DNA from 2 places in the Curtobacterium sp. MCSS17_015 genome. Region 2 is predicted to be linked to the other one. Evidence: predicted binding sites of a transcription regulator. Region 2 holds the regulator's gene; the other holds the start of a gene.

Region 1 (12,106 bases), 350 kb from region 2:
CCGCCGACCTCGACGTCGTGCACGCCCTCCACGTCGACGCCGTCCTGCACTCCACCGTGATCTGGCAGGAGGAACCGCACCCCCGGGCGTGGTTCGACACGTGGTTGGCGGAGCGCCAGGCCGACGGGTGGCCGGTCGTCGTCGCCGAGGTCGACGGTGTCGTCGCCGGGTACGCCTCGTACTCGCAGTGGCGGCCACACCCGGGCTACCGGCACACCGTCGAACACAGCGTCTACGTCGTCCAGGGCTTCCGCGGACGAGGTGTCGCCTCGACGCTCATGGGCGCACTCGTGACGCGTGCGACGGCGGAGGGCCGACACGTCATGATCGCCGGGATCTGCAGCACGAACACGGGGTCGATCGCGCTGCACGAGCGGCTCGGGTTCGAGACGGTCGCCGTCGTCCCGGAGGTCGGGCGCAAGTTCGACCGGTGGCTCGACCTGACGCTGATGCGGTTGCCGCTCACCTGAGCGGCGCGGGGGCCGCGCCCCGGTCCGCCCGTTCGCCCCGGTCGCACGTCGCGCCCCGTCGGAACGCGGCGCGATGCGCGTGCGGGGCGCGAACGGGCGGTCAGTCCTCGACGGTGTCGAAGACCGGGCCGGTGGTGCGGGAGCGCTTGAGTTCGAAGAAGCCCGGGTAGCGGGCCGCGGCGACGACGCCGTCCCAGAGGTTGAGCGCCTCCTGCCCCTTCGGCGCCGGCGAGATGACCGGCCCGAAGAACGCGACGCCGTCGACGGCGATGACGGGCGTGCCGACGTCCTGGCCGACGCGCTCGATCCCGTCCCGGTGACTCTCCCGCATCGCGGCGTCGGTCTCGTCCGTCCAGGCGGCATCGGCGAGGTCGGCGTCGAGGCCGAGCTGTTCGAGCACGGCCGGCACGACCTGCTGCGGGTCCTTCTGCTGGCGGTGGTGGACCTGCTCGCCGAGCGCGTCGTAGAGCGGCTTCACGACCGCCTGGCCGTTGCGGGTCTTCGCGGCGGTCACCAGGCGCGCGTACACCTGGTTCCGTTCCAGGGCGTCGCGGTACTCGGCGGGCATGTCCTCGTTGTGCTCGTTGAGGACGAACAGGCTCATCACGTTCCAGGTGACGTCGAGGTCGCGGTGCCGCTCGACCTCCCCCACCCAGCGGCTCGTCATCCAGGCCCAGGGGCAGGTCGGGTCGAACCAGAACTCCACAGCAGTCCGGGTCCCAGGGGTCTTCTCCACAGTCGTGTCGGTCACGGATCGCAGCGTACGCCCGCTCGCTAGGCTGGTCGCCGAGCCGTCCCACCGGTGCACGACGCCGGCCGGGACACCCGACACGCGGACATCGATCGTCCGCGTCCGCAGCGAAGATGGAGCGTCCGTGCCCGGAGAGAACCTCACCCGAATCGAAGCCCAGGAACGCGCCGGCATCGTCAGCGTGCAGACGTACGACGTCGAGCTCGACCTGACGCGCGGAGCCGAGACCTTCGGCAGCACCACCCGCGTGCGCTTCACCGCCACCGCCGGCGCATCGACCTTCATCGACGCCATCACGAAGACCGTGCACTCGGTCACCCTGAACGGCACGGCGCTCGACGTCGACGCGGTGAACGACGGCGTCCGCATCCAGCTCGCCGACCTGCAGGAGCAGAACGAGCTCGTCGTCGTCGCCGACGCGCTGTACACGAACACCGGTGAAGGACTGCACCGCTTCGTCGACCCCGTCGACGACGAGGTCTACCTGTACTCGCAGTTCGAGGTGCCGGACAGCCGCCGGATGTTCGCCGTGTTCGAGCAGCCCGACCTCAAGGCCGAGTTCTCCTTCACCGTCACCGCACCGGCCCGCTGGCAGGTCGTCTCGAACGCCCCGACGCCGGAGCCGCACGTCGACGGCGACCACGCCACATGGACCTTCCCGCCGACCGCGCGCATCTCGAGCTACATCACCGCGCTCATCGCGGGCCCGTACGAGGTCGTCCGCAGCGAGCTGACCAGCCGCGACGGTCGGACCATCCCGCTCGGCGTCTTCGCGCGCAAGTCGCTCGCCGAGTACCTCGACCCGGACTACGTCTTCGAGACGACGCGGAAGGGCTTCGCGTACTTCGAGGAGAAGTTCGACGTCGCCTACCCCTTCGAGAAGTACGACCAGCTCTTCGTGCCGGAGTTCAACGCCGGCGCGATGGAGAACGCGGGCGCGGTCACCTTCACCGAGACCTACGTCTTCCGCTCGAAGGTCACCGACGCCATCAAGGAGCGCCGGGTCGTCACGATCCTGCACGAGCTCGCGCACATGTGGTTCGGCGACCTCGTCACCATGAAGTGGTGGAACGACCTCTGGCTGAACGAGTCGTTCGCCGAGTGGGCCTCGACCATCGCGACGGCCGAGGCCACCGAGTGGACCGGCGCCTGGACGACGTTCCAGGCGATGGAGAAGTCCTGGGCCTACCGCCAGGACCAGCTCCCCTCGACGCACCCGATCGTCGCGACGATCAACGACCTCGAGGACGTCCAGGTCAACTTCGACGGCATCACCTACGCCAAGGGTGGCTCGGTCCTCAAGCAGCTCGTCGCGTGGGTCGGCATCGACGCGTTCTTCGCGGGTGTCTCGGCGTACTTCGGGAAGCACCACCACTCCAACACCGAGCTGAAGGACCTGCTCGTCGAGCTCGAGGCCACCAGCGGTCGCGACCTGTCCGAGTGGTCGAAGCTCTGGCTCGAGACCGCCGGCGTGAACACCCTGCGCCCCGAGATCGAGACCGACGACGACGGTGTCATCACCTCGTTCGCCGTCCTGCAGGAAGCTCCGTCGGACTACCCGACGCTGCGCCCGCACCGTCTGGCCATCGGCGTGTACGCCTTCACGAACGACCCGTCGGCACCCTTCGGTGCGGACACGGCTTCGTCCGGCGGCAAGCTCGACCGCGTCCACCGCGTCGAGATCGACGTCGACGGTGCCCGCACCGAGGTCCCCGAGCTGGTCGGCGTGCACCGCGGCGACCTCGTGCTGCTCAACGACGACGACCTGGCGTACGCCAAGATCCGTCTCGACGAGCAGTCGCGTCGCACCGCGATCGAGCACCTCGCGGCGATCGCGAACCCGCTCGCCCGGTCGATCGTCTGGGGTGCCGTCTGGGACGCCACGCGTGACGCCGAGTCCCCCGCCAGCGACTACGTCACCCTGGTGCTCGGCAACATCGCCACCGAGACCGAGTCCACCACGATCCGCACCACGTTGTCACAGCTGCTCCTGGCGGCACGCAACTACGTCGCCCCGTCGAAGTCGGACGCCACGGTGCGCACCGTCGGTGACACGCTGTGGCAGCTGGCCTCGTCGGCCGAGTCCGGTTCGGATGCGCAGTTCCAGTTCGTGAAGTTCTTCGCGCAGATCCCGTCGACGCCCGAGCACGTGGCGACGCTGCAGGGCCTGCGTGACGGCTCGGTGACGCTGCAGGGGCTCGAGGTCGACACCGACCTCCGCTGGGAGCTGCTCGAGGGCCTCGTGCTCGCGGGCGCTGCGGGCAACGACGAGATCGACACCGAGCTCGCCGCCGACCGCACGGCCTCCGGTGAGCAGGCAGCCGCTCGTGCCCGGGCGACGATCCCGACCGCCGAGGGCAAGCTCGCAGCGTTCTCGTCGCTCGTCGACAGTGACGACGCGCCGAACGCGATCGTCCGGCAGACCACGATCGGCTTCCAGCACGTGAACGCCCCGGTCGTGCTCGAGGGCCTCGTGCAGCGGTACTTCGACGTGATCACGCGGATCTGGGACGAGCGCAGCTACCACATCGCCGACACCGTCGTCACGGGCCTGTACCCGGCACCGCTGGCGTCGACGGAGCTGCGCGACGCCGCCCGGGCCTGGCTCGACGCGCACCCGGAGACGCCGGCGCTGCGCCGGATCGTCAGCGAGAACCTCGCCGGCACCGAGCGCGCGCTCCGCGTCCAGGCAGCGGACGCCTGATCCCGATGTGAGCAGGGGCGAGGCTCCGGCGTTCCTCCAGGGGCGTCGGAGCCTCGCCGTTTAGCATCGTCCGGACATGATCTCGGCAGCAGACACCACCGACGACGTCTCGAAGTGGGCGTCGAACACGTTCACCCAGTTCGTCGACACCTGGCACGTCCCGATCACGATCCTCATCGTCCTGCTCGCGGCGGTCATCATCCGCCTCGTCCTCCGCCGGACGATCAAGCAGGTCGTCGACCGCATCGTCAACGGCGTGAAGAAGCGGCAGGGCGCCGCGGACACCCAGGCCCTGGTGGCCTCCCCACTGCAGACCGCCCGCGTCGTCCAACGCACCCGGACGCTCGGCAGCGTGCTCGAGAACCTCGCGACCGTCGTGGTCGCGGTGATCGCGTTCGCGATCATCATCTCGACGGTGTTCCCGACCGCAGCGGTCGGGATCGTCGGTGGCGCCTCCGTGGTCGCCGCCGGCCTCGCCGTGGGCGCGCAGAGCATCGTCCGCGACATCCTGTCCGGCATCTTCATGATCCTCGAGGACCAGGCCGGCGTCGGGGACGTCGTCGACACCGGACAGGCGACCGGGGTCGTCGAGTCCGTCGGCCTCCGGGTCATGCAGATCCGCGACGTGAACGGCATCCTCTGGTTCGTGCCGAACGGTCAGATCCTCCGCGTCGGCAACCTGTCGCAGGGGTGGTCGCGCGTCCTCGTCGACATCACCGTGCCGTACGACACCGACATCGACGCCGTGCAGGACGCCCTCCTGCACGCCGCGGTCACGATGTCCCAGGAGTCCCGCTGGCGGCAGCGCATCGTGGAGAAGCCGGAGATCTGGGGTCTGCAGTCCGTCACCGACTCGGGCATGGTGTTCCGCCTGGTCGTGAAGACCCGCGCTTCGGAACTCGACGTCGTCGGTCGGGAACTCCGCGTCCGCCTGAAGCGCAGCGTCGACGAACTCGGCGTCACCCTGCCGGCGATGGCGATGATCATGCCCGAGGGATGGGAGAACGCCACGTCGGTGAACGGCCTCCGTCCCGTCCGCACCGCGCCGGTGCCCACCCCCGCGCCGCGGGCCCGCCGCGGCCGGATGAACATCCTGGGCCGGGCGATCCGGACCGGGGACGACAGCAAGGACCCTGAGGACACGCCATGACCGGACCGTCCATCCCCCTCGGCCCGCCTGCGGGCGAGCGGACAGGCGGCGTCCCCGCGCAGCCCGTCACCCTCCGTGTGGGACCGGGCGGGGCTGCGGCGAGCGGTTCCCTGTTCGACCGGATCGGTGGCGCCCCGACCTTCGACCGCCTGGTCCGCCGCTTCTACGAGGGTGTGCAGCAGGACGAGGTCATCTGGCCGATGTACCCGGCCGACGACCTCGAGGGCGCGGTCTGGCGGCTCTCGCAGTTCCTCCAGCAGTACTGGGGCGGCCCGTCGACCTACAGCGAGCAGCGCGGCCACCCCCGACTCCGGATGCGACACCACCCGTTCCGCATCACGCCCGAGGCGCGCGAGCACTGGCTCCAGCACATGCACGACGCCGTCGAGTCACTCGACCTCGCTCCGCTCGACGAGGCCGAGCTGTGGGCCTACCTCGACCGTGCGGCGCACGCGATGACGAACTCCTTCGACTGACGGGAGCGCCGGGTGCCGCCGCAGCGGCGTGCCGACGAACCGACGGGAGGCCCCTGGCGAGCACGCCACGGGCCTTGCGTCCCTCGGTCAGGAACTGAGCGTCCAGGCTCGGCGCTTCACGAGCACGTGCCCCCTGGAGGTCGTCAACCGGCTCCACGGGCCCGTCTCGAACAGCCGGACCGGCTCGGTCCCGAGGAAGCCGAGGCTCTCGGCGGCGAAGCCCGCGCCGGCCGGCAGGTGCTCGACGCCCGCGATCGGTCGACCCCACACCTCGGAGCGGACGCGGCGGACGATGGACTCCCCCGAGCTCGTCGGCACGGAGGCGGCGACCTCGTCGATCCCCTGGCGCGCGGCACGGTGCAGCAGTTCCGCCGAGACGTCGGGGAGCGGCACCCAACCGCCCCGGGGCGGGGAGATCGCAGCCCAGGTCACGGTGTGCACCTCGAGCGGGAGTTCGACCTCGATCGGGGTCGCCCGCGTGGGGTCCGCTGCATCGGCGTGCTCGACGTCGTTCGCCTCGGCGAGCAGGCGCAGGCGCTCCTGGAACGAGCGGAGCGGCACCACGACGTCGATGTGCTCCGGCTGGGTGAGGGCGAACGTGCGCAATCCGAGCACGGTGGGCAGTTCGTCGAGCAGCCCGAGCGGGTAGAGGATCGCCGTGTACACGGCCAGGACACCGGAGTCGGCGATGAGGCGGACCGACCCGTCCTCGATCCGAGCGGCTCGCCCGAGGTAGGTGCGGAGGTCACCGAGCGAGGCGGCGTCGGGAAGGGTGAACGAGCTGCTCATGTCACGTTCGATCCTAGCCGCGCACGACCTTCCGCTCCCTGGTCCCCGGCGCTCAGCGAGCTCTGAGCCCGTTTTTGGCACTCTCCGGGTTCGAGTGCTAAAACGGGAGGCAGTTGAGTCAGGGCGACTCAACCGCGAAGCACTCAGTGAAGGAGTTGATGCAGATGGCCATGACCTTCGATCCGTTCCGCGAGCTCGACCGCCTCGCCGGATCCCTCCTCAGCGGCGCAGCAGCCGGGCCGCGCTCGATGCCGATGGACCTCTACCGTGCCGGTGACCACTACGTGATGGACGTCGACCTGCCCGGAGTCGATCCAGGCTCCGTCGACATCGACGTCGACGGGTCGGTCCTCACCATCCGGGCCGAGCGCACCCTCGGCGCTCCCGACGGAGCGCAGTGGCTCACGCGGGAACGCCAGCCCGGCTCGTTCGTCCGCCAGCTCACCCTCGGCGACGGCCTGGACGTCGAGCGGATCGCCGCGCACTACGACAACGGTGTGCTGAGCGTCACGATCCCCGTCCAGGAGTCGTCGAAGCCCCGGAAGATCGCCGTCAGCACGAGCGGTGCGGACGCCGGTTCCGCCGCCGGAGCGCAGCCGCTCGCGGTCGGGCAGGGTGGCTCCGGCAGCTGAGCCGGCATCTCCCGGGGCCGACGGGCCGACCCGGAGCGGGTCGGCCCGTCGGCTCCGCCTCCCACTGTCACAGTCGACGTCCTCGCCGACTCGTCTCGTCTCGTCTCGTCTCGTCTCGTCTCGTCTCGTCTCGTCTCGTCACCACGGTCCCGCCCATGCCGCACCTCGTCAACGCACTGCTCTCCGTCCTCGTCGTCACCGGTCTGCTGGCCGGCCCGAGCCTCCGTCCCCGTCTCGCCCTGTTCCTCGGCGTGACGGGCTCGGTCATCGCCAACCACCTCGTCTGGCTGGCCGCACCCGTTCTCTGGTCCCATGTGCTCACACCATGGGCGGCCAGCGTCAGCGGAGCACTCGTCGCGGTGGCGATCTGGAGCCTGCTCCGGACCTCCCCGACGGCGGCGAGCCTCGTCGATCCGGATGCAGCGGCCCTCCAGGACGTGGCGGGCGACCCAGCCGACCAGGAGGAGCCGGTCCCGTCGGACGTCATCGACCTCGGTACGGCGGGCAGGCCCCCCGCGCCCTCCTCGGCCACACCGGGTCCCGTTCGTAGACTGGCGGCGTGATCCGCGAACCCGACTTCCTCACGACCCTGCGACTCGAGGACACCGGGGCGAGCACCAGGGAGACGATCCTGACCGGTGCCAGCCACTGGTCCCCCGGAGGACGGGTGTTCGGCGGCCAGGTGCTCGCGCAGTGCATCGTCGCAGCGCAGACCACCATCGAGGGCCGGGACATCCACTCCGTGCACGGCTACTTCCTGCGCCCCGGTGCGATCGACGTCCCGATCACGTTCGGCGTCGAGCGCATCCACGACGGACGCTCGTTCGCGACCCGACGAGCCCAGGCGTACCAGAACGGTCTCCCGATCTTCTCGATGATCGCGTCGTTCCAGGTCCCGGACACCGGCGCGGAGCACCAGGATCCGTTCCCCGTGGACGTCCCCGACCCGGAGTCGCTCCCGTCGGCGGCGTCGGTGCTGGGCGCGGTCGACCACCCCACGGCCCAGGCCTGGGCCGAGCGCTCGATCGACCTGCGGCACGTCGACGGCCCGGTCTACTTCGACGTGCAGGGCGCTCGCGTCGCCCACCAGGCGGTGTGGTTCCGGGTCGAAGGGGACCTGCCGGACGACCCCGCGTTGCACCGCGCGGTCCTGGCCTACGCGAGCGACCTGTCCCTCCTCGAACCGATCATGCGTCGGCACGGGGTCGCGTGGGGCACACCGGGCGTGAAACTCGCGAGCCTCGACCACGCGATGTGGTGGCACCGCGACGGGCGCGCTGACGACTGGGTGCTCTACGCGCAGGAGTCGCCGAGCGCCCAGGGCGGTCGGGGCCTCGCGCTCGGTCGCATGTTCTCCCGCGACGGACGGCTGCTGGCGACCGTCGCACAAGAGGGCATGATGCGCCTGCCCACCGAGTGAGACTGGCCCCGCTCGACGAGCGGGGCCTGTCTCAGCGACGTCGGTCAGCGGCGGACCGAGGTCACGGCCGAGGTCGCTGCGGGAGTCTCACGGCCGGGAGAACCGCACGGGTGGCTCGATGTACGGCTGGCACGCCGCTCGCTCGGCTTCAGTGAGCCGTCGCGGTCGGTTGGTCGTCGCGTCCACGAGGACGAGCGCCGTGGTGGCGCGCGTGTATAGCTCCGCCGGCTCGTGTCCGGCGGGCGACCAGACCTCGTACGAGATGTCCAGGCTGGCCCCACCGATCCGCCCGATCCACAACTGGATGTCGAGCGGCCGACGGAAGTACGGCGTGGATGCCAGGTACTCGAGCCGCTGCGCCGCGATGACCGTCATCGTCCCGGAACCCGGGCGCCCGTCGATCACGGGTTCCGGCGCGGACCCCGACTCGTCCACCTCGTCGGGGTCCGGCGCCCAGAACGCCAGCACGCGTGCTTCTTCGAGCAGCCGGAGCATCGCCGAATTGTTGACGTGCCCGTAGGCGTCGATGTCGCTCCAGCGGATGCGGACCGGCGCGTGCAGTCTCGCCACGGGGGCTAGTCCCGCGTGAGCTTGCGGTACGTCGCGCGTCCGGGCTTCGCGGCGTCGGCACCGAGGCGCTCGACCTTGTTCTCTTCGTACGCCTCGAAGTTGCCCTCGAACCAGTACCAGATCGGCGTGCCGTCCTCGTTGAGGCCTTCCCACGCGAGGATGTGCGTCGCGATGCGGTCGAGGAACCACCGGTCGTGCGTGATGACCACGGCGCAACCGGGGTACTCGAGCAGGGCGTTCTCGAGGCTGCCGAGGGTCTCGACGTCCAGGTCGTTCGTGGGCTCGTCGAGGAGCAGCAGGTTGCCGCCCTGCTTGAGCGTCAGCGCGAGGTTCAGACGGTTGCGCTCACCACCCGACAGGATGCCCGCACGCTTCTGCTGGTCCGGGCCCTTGAACCCGAACTGCGAGACGTAGGCACGCGACGGGATCTCGGTCTTGCCGACCTGGATGTAGTCGAGACCGTCCGACACGACCTCCCACAGGTTCTTGTTCGGGTCGATGCCGCCGCGGCTCTGGTCGACGTAGGAGATGTCGACCGTGTCACCGATCTTCAGCTGGCCGCCGTCGAGGGGCTCGAGCCCGACGATCGTCTTGAACAGCGTCGTCTTGCCGACGCCGTTCGGGCCGATGACCCCGACGATGCCGTTCCGCGGCAGCGTGAACGACAGGTCGCCGATGATGACGCGCTCACCGAACTGCTTGTGCAGGTGCTCGGCGTCGATGACCTGGGACCCGAGACGCGGGCCGACGGGGATCACGATCTCCTCGAAGTCGAGCTTGCGCGTGCGCTCGGCTTCGTTGACCATCTCCTCGTAGCGGGCCAGGCGCGCCTTGGACTTCGCCTGGCGGCCCTTCGCGTTGCTGCGGACCCAGTCGAGCTCGGACGACAGGCGCTTGGCGAGCTTGGCGTCCTTCTTGCCCTGGACCTCGAGACGAGCGCGCTTCTTCTCGAGGTAGGTCGAGTAGTTGCCCTCGTACGGGTAGAGACGGCCTCGGTCGACCTCGGCGATCCACTGTGCGACGTGGTCGAGGAAGTACCGGTCGTGGGTCACGGCGAGGACCGCACCGTGGTACTGCTGCAGGTGCTGCTCGAGCCACTGCACGCTCTCGGCGTCGAGGTGGTTGGTGGGCTCGTCGAGCAGGAGCAGGTCGGGCTTCTGGAGCAGGAGCTTGCAGAGCGCGACGCGGCGCTTCTCACCGCCGGAGAGGTGCGTGACGAGCTCGTCCCCCGGGGGGCACTGGAGCGCGGCCATCGCCTGCTCGAGCTGCGAATCGAGGTCCCACGCGTCGGCGGCGTCGATCTCTTCCTGCAGGGTCCCCATCTCGGCGAGGAGCGCGTCGAAGTCCGCGTCGGGCTCGGCCATCGCGGCCGAGATCTCGTTGAAGCGCGTGAGCTTGCCGTGGATCTCGCCGACGCCCTCCTGCACGTTCTCGAGCACCGTCTTGGTCTCGTCGAGCTCGGGCTCCTGCATGAGGATGCCGACGGTGAAGCCCGGGGTCAGCTTCGCCTCGCCGTTGGACGGCTGGTCGAGCCCCGCCATGATCTTCAGGATCGTCGACTTGCCCGCACCGTTCGGCCCGACGACGCCGATCTTGGCGCCGGGGAGGAACGACATCGTGACGTCGTCGAGGATCAGCTTGTCGCCGACCGCCTTGCGGGCGCGGACCATCTGGTAGATGTACTCAGCCATATCGGACCGAGTCTACCGATCCGAGGCCCTCAGCGCTGCCCCGCTCCCGGTGTCGGCGCGGTCGGCGCTGCGCCGGACCCCGCGGCGACGGTCGCGGCGTCACCCCGGCTCCTGCCCGGGGAACAGATCGACGGGTGACACGGAGCCGTCGGTGTGCGACGCGGTGTCGTGCGCTCCGACGCCTCCGGCGTCGTACGACGCGTCGACGAGCACGTCGTCACCGTGCTCGTCGCGCCCCCGGACGGGGTCGACGGACCCGGTCGTGTCCGCGGCCGGGCCGCGATCGTGGAGGTCCCCGTCGACCGGGTCGTCGTCGCCGACCTCGCCGGTCCGGGGGTCGACGTCCGGGCCCGCCCCGTACGCGGAGGGCGCGTCGCCGACGTGCCGCGGGACGCGGATCCAGTTGCTGATGCCCCAGGCGAGGTCGTGGCCGAGCGCATCGGCGTCGACCTCGACGGAGGTGCCGCCCCGGCCGTCGCGCTCCCAGTTCCGGATCCGGACGCGCCCGGTGACGACGATGCGGTCGCCCTTCTTCACGGACTTGTGCACGTTGGCCGCGAGCGACCGGAACGCCGTGACGGTGTACCAGTTCGTGGGGCCGTTGGCCCAGCTGGACGTGCTGCGGTCCCAGCGGCGCGAAGGCGAGGCGAGACGCATGCTCGTGATGGCGACGCCCGTCTCGGTGACGAGGTGGCGGGGTTCGGTGGCGATGATGCCGCAGACCGTGATCGTGTCGTTCATGCACCGATCGTCGGTCGGCGCTCCGCCTCGACGGCAGCGCAGAGTCGACCTGTGGACAGGAGGCCCGGACCACGGTCCCTGTGGAGGGAAGGTGATCCGGGCCTCCCGGTCGAGGGCCGCGTCCGCGGACTCCTCGGTCAGTGCGCGTGGAACTCCGGCCGGTCCGCGAGCGGACCCATCGCCTTGTGCACCGCGCCCTTGGCCGACTGCAGCGACGGGTACGTCCCGCCCGGACCCCGTCGTCCGTAGAGCTCGACCCGGAACCCGTCAGCCGCCCGGTGGATCGTGCCCACCGCACCGGCCGGACCGACGGCGACCCAGGTCTCCGTCGTCGCTGTCGCCGTCGTCGTGTCGTTCGTCATCGTCCGACCACCTCCTCGTGGCCCCGACGCCCCTCCGTCAGGACGCCAGGATGTACTGACCGTACGCCTTCCGGACCTTGTTCACCTTGGGCAGTGCGACGGCGAGGCAGTACCCCTGGCCCGGGTTCTTCGCGAAGAAGTCCTGGTGGTACTCCTCGGCCCGGTGGAACTCGCCGAGCGGCTCGAGGGTCGTCACGATCCCGCCGTCCCACATCTCCGACGCCCGCTCGAGCGCCTCCTCGAAGAGGGCTCGCTGCTCGTCGTCGGCCGGGAACATCGCCGAGCGGTACTGCGTACCGACGTCGGCGCCCTGGCGGTTGAGCTGCCGCGGGTCGTGCAGGGTGAAGAAG
Region 2 (12,106 bases):
TGCTGGCCACGCTGGCGAGCCCGTCGCTGTTCGGTGAACCCCGGCTCGTGCGCGTCACGCACGTCGAGAAGTGCACGGACGCCTTCATCACCGAGAGCATCTCGTACCTGCAGGCCCCGGCGGACGACGTCACCCTGGTGCTCCGACACGGTGGGGGAGTCCGGGGCAAGAAGCTCCTCGACACCATCCGCAGCGGGGTCGGTGGCGGCATCGAGGTCCAGTGCGACGAGATCAAGCGCGACACCGACCGGATCGACTTCGTCAACGCGGAGTTCCGCGCCGCCCGCCGGAAGATCGCACCCTCGGCCGTCCGCACCCTGGTCGCCGCGTTCGCCGACGACCTCGCCGAACTCGCCGCTGCATGTCGCCAGCTCCTCGCGGACGAGGCCGACGAGATCACCGACCGCACCGTCGACAAGTACTACGGCGGCCGGGTCGAGACGAACGCGTTCAAGGTGGCCGACATCGCCCTCGCCGGTCGTTCCGCTCCGGCGATCGTCGAACTGCGGCACGCCCTCGCGACCGGTGAGGCCCCGGTCCCGATCGTCGCCGCCTTCGCGAGCAAGATCCGCACGATGGCGAAGGTGAGTTCCTACCGCGGGTCGAGCGGGCAGGCCGCTTCCGCACTCGGTCTGGCGCCGTGGCAGGTGCAGCGTGCCCAGCGCGACGTCGCCGGGTGGAGCGAAGCCGGTCTCGCGAACGCCATCATGAGCATCGCAGCGGCCGATGCGGCCGTGAAGGGCGGTTCCCGCGACGCCCACTTCGCGCTGGAGCTGATGGTCCGTACCATCGCCCGACGCGGCGAGGAACGTTGACGGGCACCGAGCCTCCCGGCCGTGCCGACAGCGAGCCTCACAGCCGTGGCGACCCCCGGGAACGACGAAGGCCCCGCACCACCGGTGCGGGGCCTTCGTCGTCAGCGACTCAGATCAGAGCGCGGAGACCTTCTTCGCGATGGCCGACTTGCGGTTCGCGGCCTGGTTCTTGTGGATGACACCCTTGCTCACGGCCTTGTCGAGCTTCTTCGCGGCGAGCGACAGGGCGGCGACGGCCTTGTCCTTGTCGCCCGAGGCGATGGCCTCGTTGGTGTGACGGATGTACGTCTTCAGCTCCGACTTGTACGCCTTGTTGCGGTCGGTGGCCTTCTGGTTGGTCTTGATGCGCTTGAGCTGCGACTTGATGTTCGCCATGCGTGTTGCTCCTGGTTTCGTCTCGGACGGGTGGTTGCGATCCCGGGTAGAGGGGCCCTTCGTCGCATCGCGTTCCACCCGTGGGCGACGGAACGCGTAAGCCAGCGACAAACGTTACCAGGCCGACCCGTCCCGACCAAAGCCCGACACGGTCCGCGTGGCGCCACGAGCGGAGCGGATACGGTGTCGACATGCCGTCCCTCGCACCCCGCATCGACACCGTCCCGCCGTCGGGCATCCGCCGGGTGTTCGAGCAGGCCGCACTCCTCGACGACGTCACCATGCTCGTCATCGGTGAGCCGGACGTCCCGGTCGCGAAGCACATCGGTGACGCCGCGCGCCGCGCCTGGGCCGAGGACCGCACCGACTACGGCCCGAACGGCGGCATCCCGCAGCTGCGGCAGGCGATCCAGGACAAGCTGCGGCGCGAGAACCGGATGGAGGTCGACCTCGAGCAGGTGTGGGTCACGGTCGGCGCCACGCAGGCGCTGTTCACCGCGATGACGCTCGTGCTCTCGCCCGGCGACGAGGTGCTGGTGCCCGACCCCGGCTACACGACCTTCACGATGAACGCGCACATCATCGGCGCGGACCCGGTGCCGTACCAGCTGTCCCCGGCGCACGGGTTCGAGCCGGACCTGGCGGCCCTGGAGGCGCGGATCACCGACCGTACGCGCGCGATCGTCGTCAACTCGCCGTCCAACCCCCTCGGCTCCGTCTTCGGCGAGCAGACACTGCGGGACCTGCTGGCACTGGCGAAGCGGCACGACCTGTGGGTGATCAGCGACGAGGTCTACGAGTACTTCACCTACGGCACCCGGCACGTCAGCCTGGCCTCGCTCGACGAGGACGACCGGGTGTTCTCGGCCTTCTCGCTGAGCAAGACGTACGCGATGACGGGCGTGCGGGTCGGGTACCTGGTGACGCCGAAGGGCCTCGGCCCGACGATGCGCACCGTGCAGGAGTCGATCATCAGCTGCGTGGCGGAGCCCGACCAGTGGGCTGCGCTGGCGGCGATCGTGGGCGACCACTCGCCCGTGCAGGACGCCCGCGAGCACTACCGCCGGAACCTCGAGATCGCGACCGGGGTGCTCGACGCCGCCGGCATCCGGTACAACGACCCGAAGGGCGCGTTCTACCTCTGGATCGACGTGTCGCACGCGACCGACGGCGACGTGGCCGAGTGGGCGCTCGCCTTCCTGCAGCGCGAACGGGTGGCGGTCGCGCCGGGCAGCGCGTTCGGCCGCACCGGCGAGGGGTGGATCCGCGTGTGCCTGGCGGCCACGGCCGAGGACCTCCGCCGCGGGCTCGGCGCCCTGCCCGTCCCGACCGTCGGAGCGCACGCGACCGACGTCTGAGCAGCGTCGTCGCGGGGACGCGCCGGCCCGACCGGTGTCGGGTGCCGGTCGGCGCCTCCCGTCCGTGCGCGCCGCCGAGGCGCGAGCATGGGACAATCGACGAACCGTCCGACCCACCCCGAGGAACCGTGAGCCCACAAGCATCTGCGCCGCTCGAGCCCGCCTCGACGCCGGCCGCCGCGATCCGCAACTTCTGCATCATCGCGCACATCGACCACGGCAAGTCCACGCTGGCCGACCGCATGCTGTCGATCACCGGCATCGTCGAGGACCGGGCGATGCGTGCGCAGTACCTCGACCGGATGGACATCGAGCGCGAACGCGGCATCACGATCAAGTCGCAGGCCGTGCGCATGCCGTGGGAGCTCGACGGCGAGACCTTCGCGCTGAACATGATCGACACGCCGGGGCACGTCGACTTCTCGTACGAGGTCTCGCGGTCCCTCGCGGCGTGCGAGGGCGCGATCCTCCTCGTGGACGCGGCGCAGGGCATCGAGGCCCAGACGCTCGCGAACCTGTACCTGGCGCTCGAGAACGACCTCGAGATCATCCCGGTCCTCAACAAGATCGACCTGCCGGCCGCCGAGCCGGAGAAGTACGCGGCCGAGCTGGCGCAGCTCATCGGCGGCAAGCCGGAGGACGTCCTCCGGGTGTCCGGCAAGACCGGCGAAGGTGTCGCGGAGCTGCTCGACCGGGTGGTCCGGACGGTGCCGGCCCCGGTCGGGACCGTCGACGCCGCACCCCGCGCGATGATCTTCGACTCCGTCTACGACAGCTACCGCGGTGTCGTGACCTACGTGCGCATGATCGACGGCTCGATCAAGCCGCGCGAGAAGGTCCAGATGATGTCGACCAAGTCGACGCACGAGATCCTCGAGATCGGGGTGTCGAGCCCCGAGCCGAGCCCGACGAAGGGCCTGTCGGTCGGCGAGGTCGGGTACCTCATCACGGGCGTGAAGGACGTGCGCCAGTCCAAGGTCGGCGACACCGTGACGAGCGCGCAGCGTCCCGCGACGGACGCCCTGGCCGGGTACACCGACCCGAAGCCGATGGTGTTCTCTGGCCTGTACCCGATCGACGGCAGCGACTACCCGGTCCTCCGCGAAGCGCTCGACAAGCTCAAGCTGTCCGACGCCGCCCTGGTGTACGAGCCGGAGACCTCGGTGGCGCTCGGCTTCGGCTTCCGCTGCGGGTTCCTCGGCCTGCTGCACCTCGAGATCATCACCGAGCGCCTGCGTCGTGAGTTCGACCTCGACCTCATCACCACCGCGCCGAGCGTCGTCTACGAGGTCACGACCGAGGACAACACCGTCACCGAGGTCACGAACCCGTCCGAGTTCCCGACGGGGCGCATCGTCGAGGTCCGCGAACCGATGGTGCGCGCGGCGATCCTCGCGCCGAAGGACTACGTCGGCGCGATCATGGAGCTCTGCCAGCAGCGCCGTGGCTCCCTGCTCGGCATGGAGTACCTCGGCGAGGACCGCGTCGAGATCCGCTACGAGATCCCGCTCGGCGAGATCGTCTTCGACTTCTTCGACCAGCTGAAGAGCAAGACGCAGGGGTACGCGAGTCTCGACTACGAGCCCACCGGTGACCAGGCCGCCGACCTCGTCAAGGTCGACATCCTGCTGCAGGGCGACCAGGTCGACGCGTTCAGCGCGATCGTGCACCGCGAGAAGGCCTACGCGTACGGCACGCTCATGACCGAGCGCCTGCGGAAACTCATCCCGCGTCAGCAGTTCGAGGTGCCGATCCAGGCCGCGATCGGTGCCCGCATCATCGCCCGCGAGAGCATCCGCGCGATGCGCAAGGACGTCCTCGCGAAGTGCTACGGCGGCGACATCACCCGCAAGCGCAAGCTCCTCGAGAAGCAGAAGGAGGGCAAGAAGCGCATGAAGACCATCGGCCGGGTCGAGGTCCCGCAGGAGGCCTTCATCGCGGCGCTCTCCGGCGACGTGGAAGAGAAGAAGAAGTGAGCCGCGGCCAGCACCGGACGGCGCTGACGTACGGCGCGGTCGGCGCCACGCAGGCCTCCGACCTCATGACCTACCCGCCGGAGGGCTTCACCCCGGCCGAGTCCCGCGCCCGCATCGGACACGGCGACCAGCGCTTCGAGACCGCGGTCATGCAGGCGCTGACCTGGCAGATCCAGGAGCGCAGCGGCATGGGCGTCCGGGTCGAGGACATGCCCGAGGACGACGAGGTCCGCTACAACCCCGTCACCTTCGACGAGCAGGGCGTCCCCATCGCTCCGGCCTCGATCGGCACCCCGCGAGTGGAGAAGACCACGCCGGACGGCACGCCGCTGCTGACCGCGGGCACGACGGCGACGCTGACGATGCACGCGTTCGGGCAGACGGTGCAGGCACCGGTCCGCGTCGTGGCGATCATCGACGAGCGCGACCGCAAGGGTTTCGCCTACGGCACGCTCGAGGGGCACCCGCTGTCGGGTGAGGAGTCGTTCGTCGTCGAGCGCACGTCGGACGGCTCGGTCTGGTTGCAGGTCCGGCAGTTCTCCCAGCCGGCGAGTCGCAAGTGGCGCTTCGTGGCGCCGTTGCTGCGTCGTCAGCAGCGCGTGATGGCCGAGAAGTACCTGGCCGCGCTCCGCGGCGACTGACCGGGCGGGACCGCCAGCTCCGGCGACACCGGCAGACCCGGCCGCATCCGGCCGGAGCGGCAGCACCCGTCGAGCCGACCACGCTCAACGCTGCCCGGGAGGCCCGCCATCGAACGACGGGCGGGCCGGCTGTGCCTCGGCGAGCGGCGGGAGCCCCGCGATCGCCTCCTCGATGAGGCGCGCGTCCTCGACGCAGTCGCGCGCGACCGCCACCGCGCTCGTCGACCGCAGGGCGTCGACGTCGTAGACGCCGGTGGCGACCGCCAGGAACGGTATCCCCACGGCGTCCGCGGCCTCGCCGTCACGTGGTGTGTCCCCGACGATCACGGCGCGGGTGCCCGAGAGCGCGGCGGCCGCGAGGGCGGTCACCCCGGAGCGTTCGACCTGCTCGTCGCCGAAGTACGAGTGCTCCCAGTCGAAGGCGTCGACGTCGAAGCCCGCGCCGAGCAGCTTGATCCGGGCGCGGTGCGCGGAGTTGCCGGTGAGCAGCCCGTTCCGCCACCCGAGCGCGGCGAAGCGCCGGACGAGGTCGATCGCGCCCGGCGCGGGCGTGCGGCGGTCCCCGGACCGGTGACGCTCCTCCGACAGGTCGCGCAGGTGCCCGCTCACGGTCGGCACGAGGTCGTCCTCCAGGTGGTGCGCTCGGACGTGCTCGACGATGATGCCGGCGTCGGTCCGGCCGTGCTGGTGGCCGACGAGCAGTGGCAGGTCCCGTCCGAGGGCGCGCTCGAGGGCCAGGTGGTAGAGGTTGCCCGGTGAGGCGGCGTTGCGCACGAGGGTGCCGTCGATGTCCCAGAGGACCGTGGTGGGGACGGGGTGGTGCTCCATGCCGTCCATGATGACGGACAATGGACTCCATGCCGAGTGCTCTCCCGATCGCCGATCCCGCTCCGTCGGACGGGCTGGTCGCACCGGCACCCGGAGCGGGCGAGGTCCCGTTCGGCGTCTACGTGCACGTGCCCTTCTGCCGGGTGCGCTGCGGCTACTGCGACTTCAACACGTACACGGCGTCCGAGCTCCGCGGGGTGCGCCGTGACGACTACGCCGGCCATGCCCTGCGTGAGATCGCGTTCGCCGACCGGGTGCTCGAGCGCTCCGGGGTCCCGCGACGCCCGGTCTCGACGGTGTTCTTCGGTGGCGGCACCCCGACGATGCTGCCGGCGTCCGACCTGGCGATGATCCTGCGGGCGATCGACGACACGTGGGGAATCGTCCCCGGGGCCGAGGTCACGACCGAGGCGAACCCGGACTCCGTCGACGCCGACTCGATCGCCACCCTGCAGCGGGCCGGCTTCACGCGGATGAGCTACGGCATGCAGTCCGCGGTCCCGCACGTGCTCGCGACCCTCGACCGCACGCACGACCCCGAGCGGGTGCCGGTCGTCGTCGACCTCGCGAAGCAGCAGGGTCTCGACGTCAGCCTCGACCTCATCTACTCGACGCCGGGGGAGTCCCTGGACGACTGGCGCACCTCGCTCGACGCCGCGATCGCGTGCGCGCCGGACCACGTCTCGGCGTACTCGCTCATCGTCGAGGACGGGACCGCGATGGGCCGCGCCGTCTCGCGGGGGGAACTCCCCGCACCGGACGACGACCTGGCCGCGGACATGTACGAGCTCGCCGACCGGGTGCTCGGCGACGCCGGCTACGACTGGTACGAGGTCTCGAACTGGGCGCGCGGCCCACAGCACGCCAGCCGGCACAACCTGTCCTACTGGAAGGGTCACGACTGGTGGGGCATCGGCCCCGGTGCGCACTCCGCGGTCGCCGGGACGCGCTGGTGGAACGTCAAGCACCCGGCCGCGTACGCAAACCGGGTGCTGCAGGACGAGTCGCCAGCCGCCGGTCGCGAGACGCTGGACGACGAGACGCGGTACGTGGAGCGCGTGCTCCTGGCCGCTCGCGTGCGAGGCGAGTTGCGCATCGACGAGCTCCGCCAGGAGGCCCGGAGCCGCGTCGCCGGGCTCATCGCGCGCGGTCTCGTGGACGGACGGGCCGCCCTCGGCGGCTCCCTGGAGCTGACGGTCCAGGGCCGCCTGCTGGCGGACGCCGTCGTGCGCGACCTGCTCGACGAGCCGGCCGACGACGTCAGGGCTTGAAGAACTCGATCGAGAGCGGGTACTTGTAGAACTGGCCCTGGTTCGCGGCGATGGCGGCCATGATGCCGAACACGATCGACACGATCGCGACGGCCGCGATGACGAGGAACCCGATGCCGAGCACGGACGTCAGGCCGCCGGCGAAGTAGGCGATGGCCATCGTGATGTGGAAGTTCAGTGCCACCCGGGTGTGCTCGCGGACGAACTGTCCGCGGTCCCGCAGGACGAGGTAGGCGACGAGCGGGACCAGGAGGTTGAAGAAGATGCCGCCGACGTGCGTCAGGGTCGCCCAGAGGCGCTGGTCCTCGGGGGTCATCGGCTGCGGCGGCTGGTAGCCGTTCGGGTACTGCTGGCCGGGCTGCTGCCACCCGCCGTACTGCGACCCGCCGGCCGGGCCCGGGTACCCGCCGCCGGCCTGCTGAGCGCCCGGGTACTGCCCGGGGTACTGCTGTCCGTCGGGCTTGCCGCCGGCGCGGTCGTCGCGGTGCTGCTCGGGGCCGCCGGGCTCCTGTCCGTAGCTCATGCCCGCAGCGTACCGAGGCTGCTGTGCAGAAGTCCCGTGCCGTCGGTGGTCGGGCGTAAGATCAGCACTCGACCAGTGAGAGTGCCAGCACGAGCGGAAGGGGAACCGATGGTCAGCGAACGCAGCCTCGAGGTCCTCAAGGCCATCGTGCGTGACTACGTCGCCTCGCGGGAGCCGGTCGGGTCGAAGACCATCGTCGAGCGTCACGCCTTCGGGGTGAGTGCGGCCACGATCCGCAACGACATGGCGCAGCTCGAGGACGAGCAGCTCATCATCGCTCCGCACACCTCCTCCGGTCGGGTCCCGACCGACAAGGGCTACCGGGTGTTCGTCGACCACCTCGCGGCCGCGCGCCCGCTCTCCGGTGCCCAGCGCCAGGCGATCGAGACCTTCCTCGGCGCCTCGAACGACCTCGACGACGTCCTCACCCGCACGGTCCGGCTGTTGAGCCAGCTGACGAACCAGGTCGCGCTCGTGCAGTACCCGACCATGGGGCACGCGCGCGTCCAGCACGTCGAACTCGTCCGGCTGGCCGACACCCGGCTGATGGTCGTCCTCATCACCGACACCGCCAGGGTCGAGCAGCGCGTCATCGAGACCGACGTCGCCGTCGGTGAATCCGCGCTGGCCGAGGTCCGTTCCGTCGTGAACGGCGCCACGGTCGGACTGCCGCTGCAGGACGCCCCGCAGGCGCTCCGGGCGATCCCGGGTCAGCTGCGCCCCGAGGTCCAGCCGCTCGCCGGCGTGGTCGTCGCGAGCCTCGTCGAGCAGGTCGCGGCGAACCGACAGGACCGCCTGCTGATGGCCGGAGCGGCCAACCTCGCCAAGAGCGAGCAGGACTTCTCCGGCGGCCTCTTCCCGGTGCTCGAGGCGATCGAGGAACAGGTCACCCTGCTCCGGTTGTTCGGCGAGATGCAGGTCGACGACATCGCGGTCGCCGCCAGCATCGGTGCCGAGAACGCCGAGTACGGTCTCGACGCCACGAGCATCGTCGCGGGCGGCTACCTGGCCGCCCGCGGTGAGATCGCCCGGCTGGGCGTCCTCGGCCCGACCAGGATGGACTACGGCACGAACATGGCCGCGGTCCGTGCGGTCGCCCGCTACCTGTCCCGGCTGCTCGGCGAGAACTGATCGCCCGGCGCGCTTCCCACCCCGTCCACCCACGCACCCCCTGAGGAACACTTGGCAGACCACTACGACGTCCTCGGCGTCCCGCGCGACGCCTCCGATGCCGACATCAAGAAGGCGTACCGGCGGCTCGCCCGTGAACTCCACCCGGACGTGAACCCGAGCCCCGACGCCGCGGAGCGTTTCAAGGACGTCACGCACGCGTACGACGTGCTGAGCGACCCGGAGCAGCGCCGCCGCTTCGACGCCGGCGGCCAGGACGGCCCGTTCGGCGGTGGCGGAGCCGCCGGCTTCAGCGACATCTTCGACGCCTTCTTCGGCGGCGGGGGCGGCGGCGGTGGCCGGGGGACCGGCCCGCGCAGTCGCGCCGAGCGCGGTCAGGACGCCCTGCTGCGGCTCGAGGTCGACCTCGACGAGGTCGTCTTCGGCACGCACAAGGACCTCGAGGTCGACACCGCCGTGCTCTGCGAGACGTGTGGCGGCTCCTGCTGTGCACCCGGCACGAGCCCGCAGACCTGCGACATCTGCGGCGGATCCGGACACATCCAGCGCCAGGTCCGTTCGCTGCTCGGCAACGTCGTCACGAGCGCCCCGTGCGGGACCTGCCGCGGCTACGGCACCGTCATCCCGAACCCCTGCCCGACGTGCCAGGGTCAGGGCCGGGTCCGCGCCCGCCGCACGGTCCCGGTGGACGTGCCCGCCGGGGTCGACTCCGGGCTCCGCCTGCAGATGCCCGGCCAGGGCGAGGTCGGTCCGGCCGGTGGTCCCGCGGGCGACCTGTACCTCGAGGTCCGGGTCCGCCACCACGACGTGTTCAGCCGCGACGGCGACGACCTGCTCGCCACGCTCGAGGTCCCGATGACCGACGCGATCCTCGGCGCCACGACGACCATCGACGGCCTCGACGGTCCGGTGGAACTCGAACTCCGACCGGGCGTGCAGAGCGCTGACGTCCTCGTCATCAAGGACCGCGGCGTCACGAAGCTGCGGGGCTCGGGTCGCGGCGACCTGAAGGTCGGCGTGCAGGTGGTCACCCCGACGAAGCTCTCCCACAAGGAGCGCCAGCTCGTCGAGCAGCTCGCGAAGACGCACAAGGCCGGTTCGCCGCAGCTGTCCCGCTTCCAGCAGGGCATGTTCGGCAAGCTCCGCGACCGGTTCTTCAACTTCTGATGGCCTCGCTCTACCTCGTCGGCGCGCTCGACGACGTCACGGTGGGCGGCACGGTGTCGCTCGACGGCGCCGAGGGTCGCCACGCCGTGACGGTCGCGCGCGTCCGGGTCGGCGAACAGCTCCGGCTGTCCGACGGGCGCGGCACGGTCGTCGCGGGTGCGGTGAGCGCGGTGGGCAAGGACTCGCTCGTGCTCACCGTCGCCGCGGTGGACGTGGACCCGGCACCGCGGCCCTCGCTGACGCTCGTGCAGGCGCTCGCCAAGGGCGGTCGCGACGAGATGGCCGTCCAGGCGGCCACCGAGATCGGGGTCGACCGCGTGGTGCCGTGGGCCGCCGCCCGGAGCGTCTCGCGGTGGGAGGGCCCGAAGATCGAGAAGGGCCGTGCCCGCTGGGCGGCGATCGCGCAGGAAGCAGCGAAGCAGGCCGTGCGCTCGCGGGTCCCCGACGTCGTCGCCCCGGTGACGACGGCGCAGCTCGCCGGTGGCGCGGGAACGGCAGCAGTGGAAGCCGGCCAGGAGGCGCGTCGGCAGCTGGTCCTGCTCGAACCGACCGCCTCGGGTCGGCTCGCGACCTGGGAACCGCCGGTCGATGCGGACGAGATCGCCCTCGTGGTCGGTCCGGAGGGCGGGATCGACCCCGCCGAACTCGACCGGCTCGAAGCGGCCGGTGCCGTCCGGGTGCGGCTCGGCGACAGCGTGCTGCGGACCTCGACGGCGGGACCCGCCGCCCTGGCGGTCCTGCAGACGCGACTCGGACGCTGGTGACCCGGACGCTGGTGACCCGGACGCTGGTGGCCCGGACGCTGGATCGCCAGGACGGCGATCCGTACCCCGACGTCACGGTCCGGCGCGGATCGGACCGCGTCGACGGACCGGGAAGGCGCGGCGCGGGTCGTGCGTTCTACGATGGAGTCATGACCAGCACCGAGCCAAGCGTCTTCACGAAGATCGTCGCGCGCGAGATCCCGGCGACCATCGTCGCCGAGGACGACCGCGTCATCGCCTTCGAGGACATCGCCCCCAAGGCCCCGGTCCACGTGCTCGTCGTCCCCAAGACCCAGGCGTACGCGAACGTCGGCGAACTCGCGGACGCGGATCCCGAGCTGCTCGCGCACGTCGTGGTGACGGCGCAGCGCATCGCCGACGAACGCGCCGGCGGCCAGTTCCGACTCGTGTTCAACACCGGCGAAGCCGCCGGGCAGACCGTGTTCCACGTGCATGCGCACGTACTCGCAGGAGACCTGCAGGAAGGCACCCTTGCCAGCTGACGAACCAGCCACCACCGAGCCGGAGTCCGTCTCCGTCTCGGAACTCACCGTCGACGGCATCGCCATGGTGCAGTTGCTCGGACCGCAGGACCGCCTGCTGAAGACCGTCGAGCGCCAGTACCCGGGCGTCCGCGTCCTGGTGCGCGGCAACCAGGTCTCGCTCTCCGGCCCCGAGCGCGACGTCACCCGGGCCCGCGCCCTCGTCGACGAACTCGTCGGCATGGTCCGGCGTGGTCAGGACATCGGGCAGTCGGACATCCCGACGTCGGCGCGGATCATCGACGACGAGCGCAGCCCGTCGAACGTGTTCGGGACCCCGATCGTGTCGAGCCGAGGCAAATCCGTGCGCCCGAAGACCGACGGGCAGCGTGCGTACGTCGACGCGATCGACGAGAACACGATCACGTTCGGCATCGGCCCCGCCGGCACCGGCAAGACCTACCTGGCGATGGCGAAGGCCGTCCAGGCGTTGCAGCGGCGCGAGGTCACCCGGATCATCCTCACCCGCCCCGCGGTGGAGGCCGGCGAGCGGCTGGGGTTCCTGCCCGGGACGCTCACGGACAAGATCGACCCGTACCTCCGTCCGCTGTACGACGCGCTCAACGAGATGATGGACCCCGAGCTGGTCCCGAAGCTCCTGGCCGCCGGCACGGTCGAGGTCGCTCCGTTGGCGTACATGCGTGGGCGGACGCTGAACGACTCGTTCGTCGTGCTCGACGAGGCGCAGAACACCACGCCCGAGCAGATGAAGATG

Evidence for each region. The regulator HrcA, encoded in region 2, represses chaperone genes, less so after heat shock. The targets are predictions, from matches to a motif close to TTNGCACTCGNNNNNNNCGAGTGCNAA.
Region 1: a site for HrcA is predicted at 6,415-6,441, ahead of DEJ18_RS04525 (Hsp20/alpha crystallin family protein). Genes of this name have one in related genera too.

The regions. Positions count from the first base shown of each region.
Region 1 is NZ_CP126256.1:957,181-969,286, reverse strand. Features, by position in the region: gene DEJ18_RS04555 (GNAT family N-acetyltransferase) at 1-470, shown strand, start outside; gene DEJ18_RS04550 (mycothiol-dependent nitroreductase Rv2466c family protein) at 571-1,221, opposite strand; gene pepN (aminopeptidase N) at 1,346-3,925, shown strand; gene DEJ18_RS04540 (mechanosensitive ion channel family protein) at 4,002-5,075, shown strand; gene DEJ18_RS04535 (globin) at 5,072-5,551, shown strand; gene DEJ18_RS04530 (DUF8185 domain-containing protein) at 5,639-6,340, opposite strand; gene DEJ18_RS04525 (Hsp20/alpha crystallin family protein) at 6,505-6,972, shown strand; gene DEJ18_RS04520 (hypothetical protein) at 7,128-7,535, shown strand; gene DEJ18_RS04515 (acyl-CoA thioesterase) at 7,532-8,392, shown strand; gene DEJ18_RS04510 (acyl-CoA thioesterase) at 8,480-8,962, opposite strand; gene ettA (energy-dependent translational throttle protein EttA) at 8,968-10,653, opposite strand; gene DEJ18_RS04500 (single-stranded DNA-binding protein) at 10,753-11,394, opposite strand; gene DEJ18_RS04495 (methyltransferase) at 11,532-11,756, opposite strand; gene msrA (peptide-methionine (S)-S-oxide reductase MsrA) at 11,794-12,106, opposite strand, start outside.
Region 2 is NZ_CP126256.1:1,311,625-1,323,730, forward strand. Features, by position in the region: gene holA (DNA polymerase III subunit delta) at 1-815, shown strand, start outside; gene rpsT (30S ribosomal protein S20) at 930-1,190, opposite strand; gene DEJ18_RS06135 (pyridoxal phosphate-dependent aminotransferase) at 1,382-2,548, shown strand; gene lepA (translation elongation factor 4) at 2,677-4,524, shown strand; gene DEJ18_RS06145 (DUF1990 domain-containing protein) at 4,521-5,165, shown strand; gene DEJ18_RS06150 (HAD family hydrolase) at 5,250-6,014, opposite strand; gene hemW (radical SAM family heme chaperone HemW) at 6,023-7,264, shown strand; gene DEJ18_RS06160 (DUF4870 domain-containing protein) at 7,254-7,787, opposite strand; gene hrcA (heat-inducible transcriptional repressor HrcA) at 7,896-8,918, shown strand; gene dnaJ (molecular chaperone DnaJ) at 8,970-10,085, shown strand; gene DEJ18_RS06175 (16S rRNA (uracil(1498)-N(3))-methyltransferase) at 10,085-10,849, shown strand; gene DEJ18_RS06180 (histidine triad nucleotide-binding protein) at 10,999-11,352, shown strand; gene DEJ18_RS06185 (PhoH family protein) at 11,342-12,106, shown strand, end outside.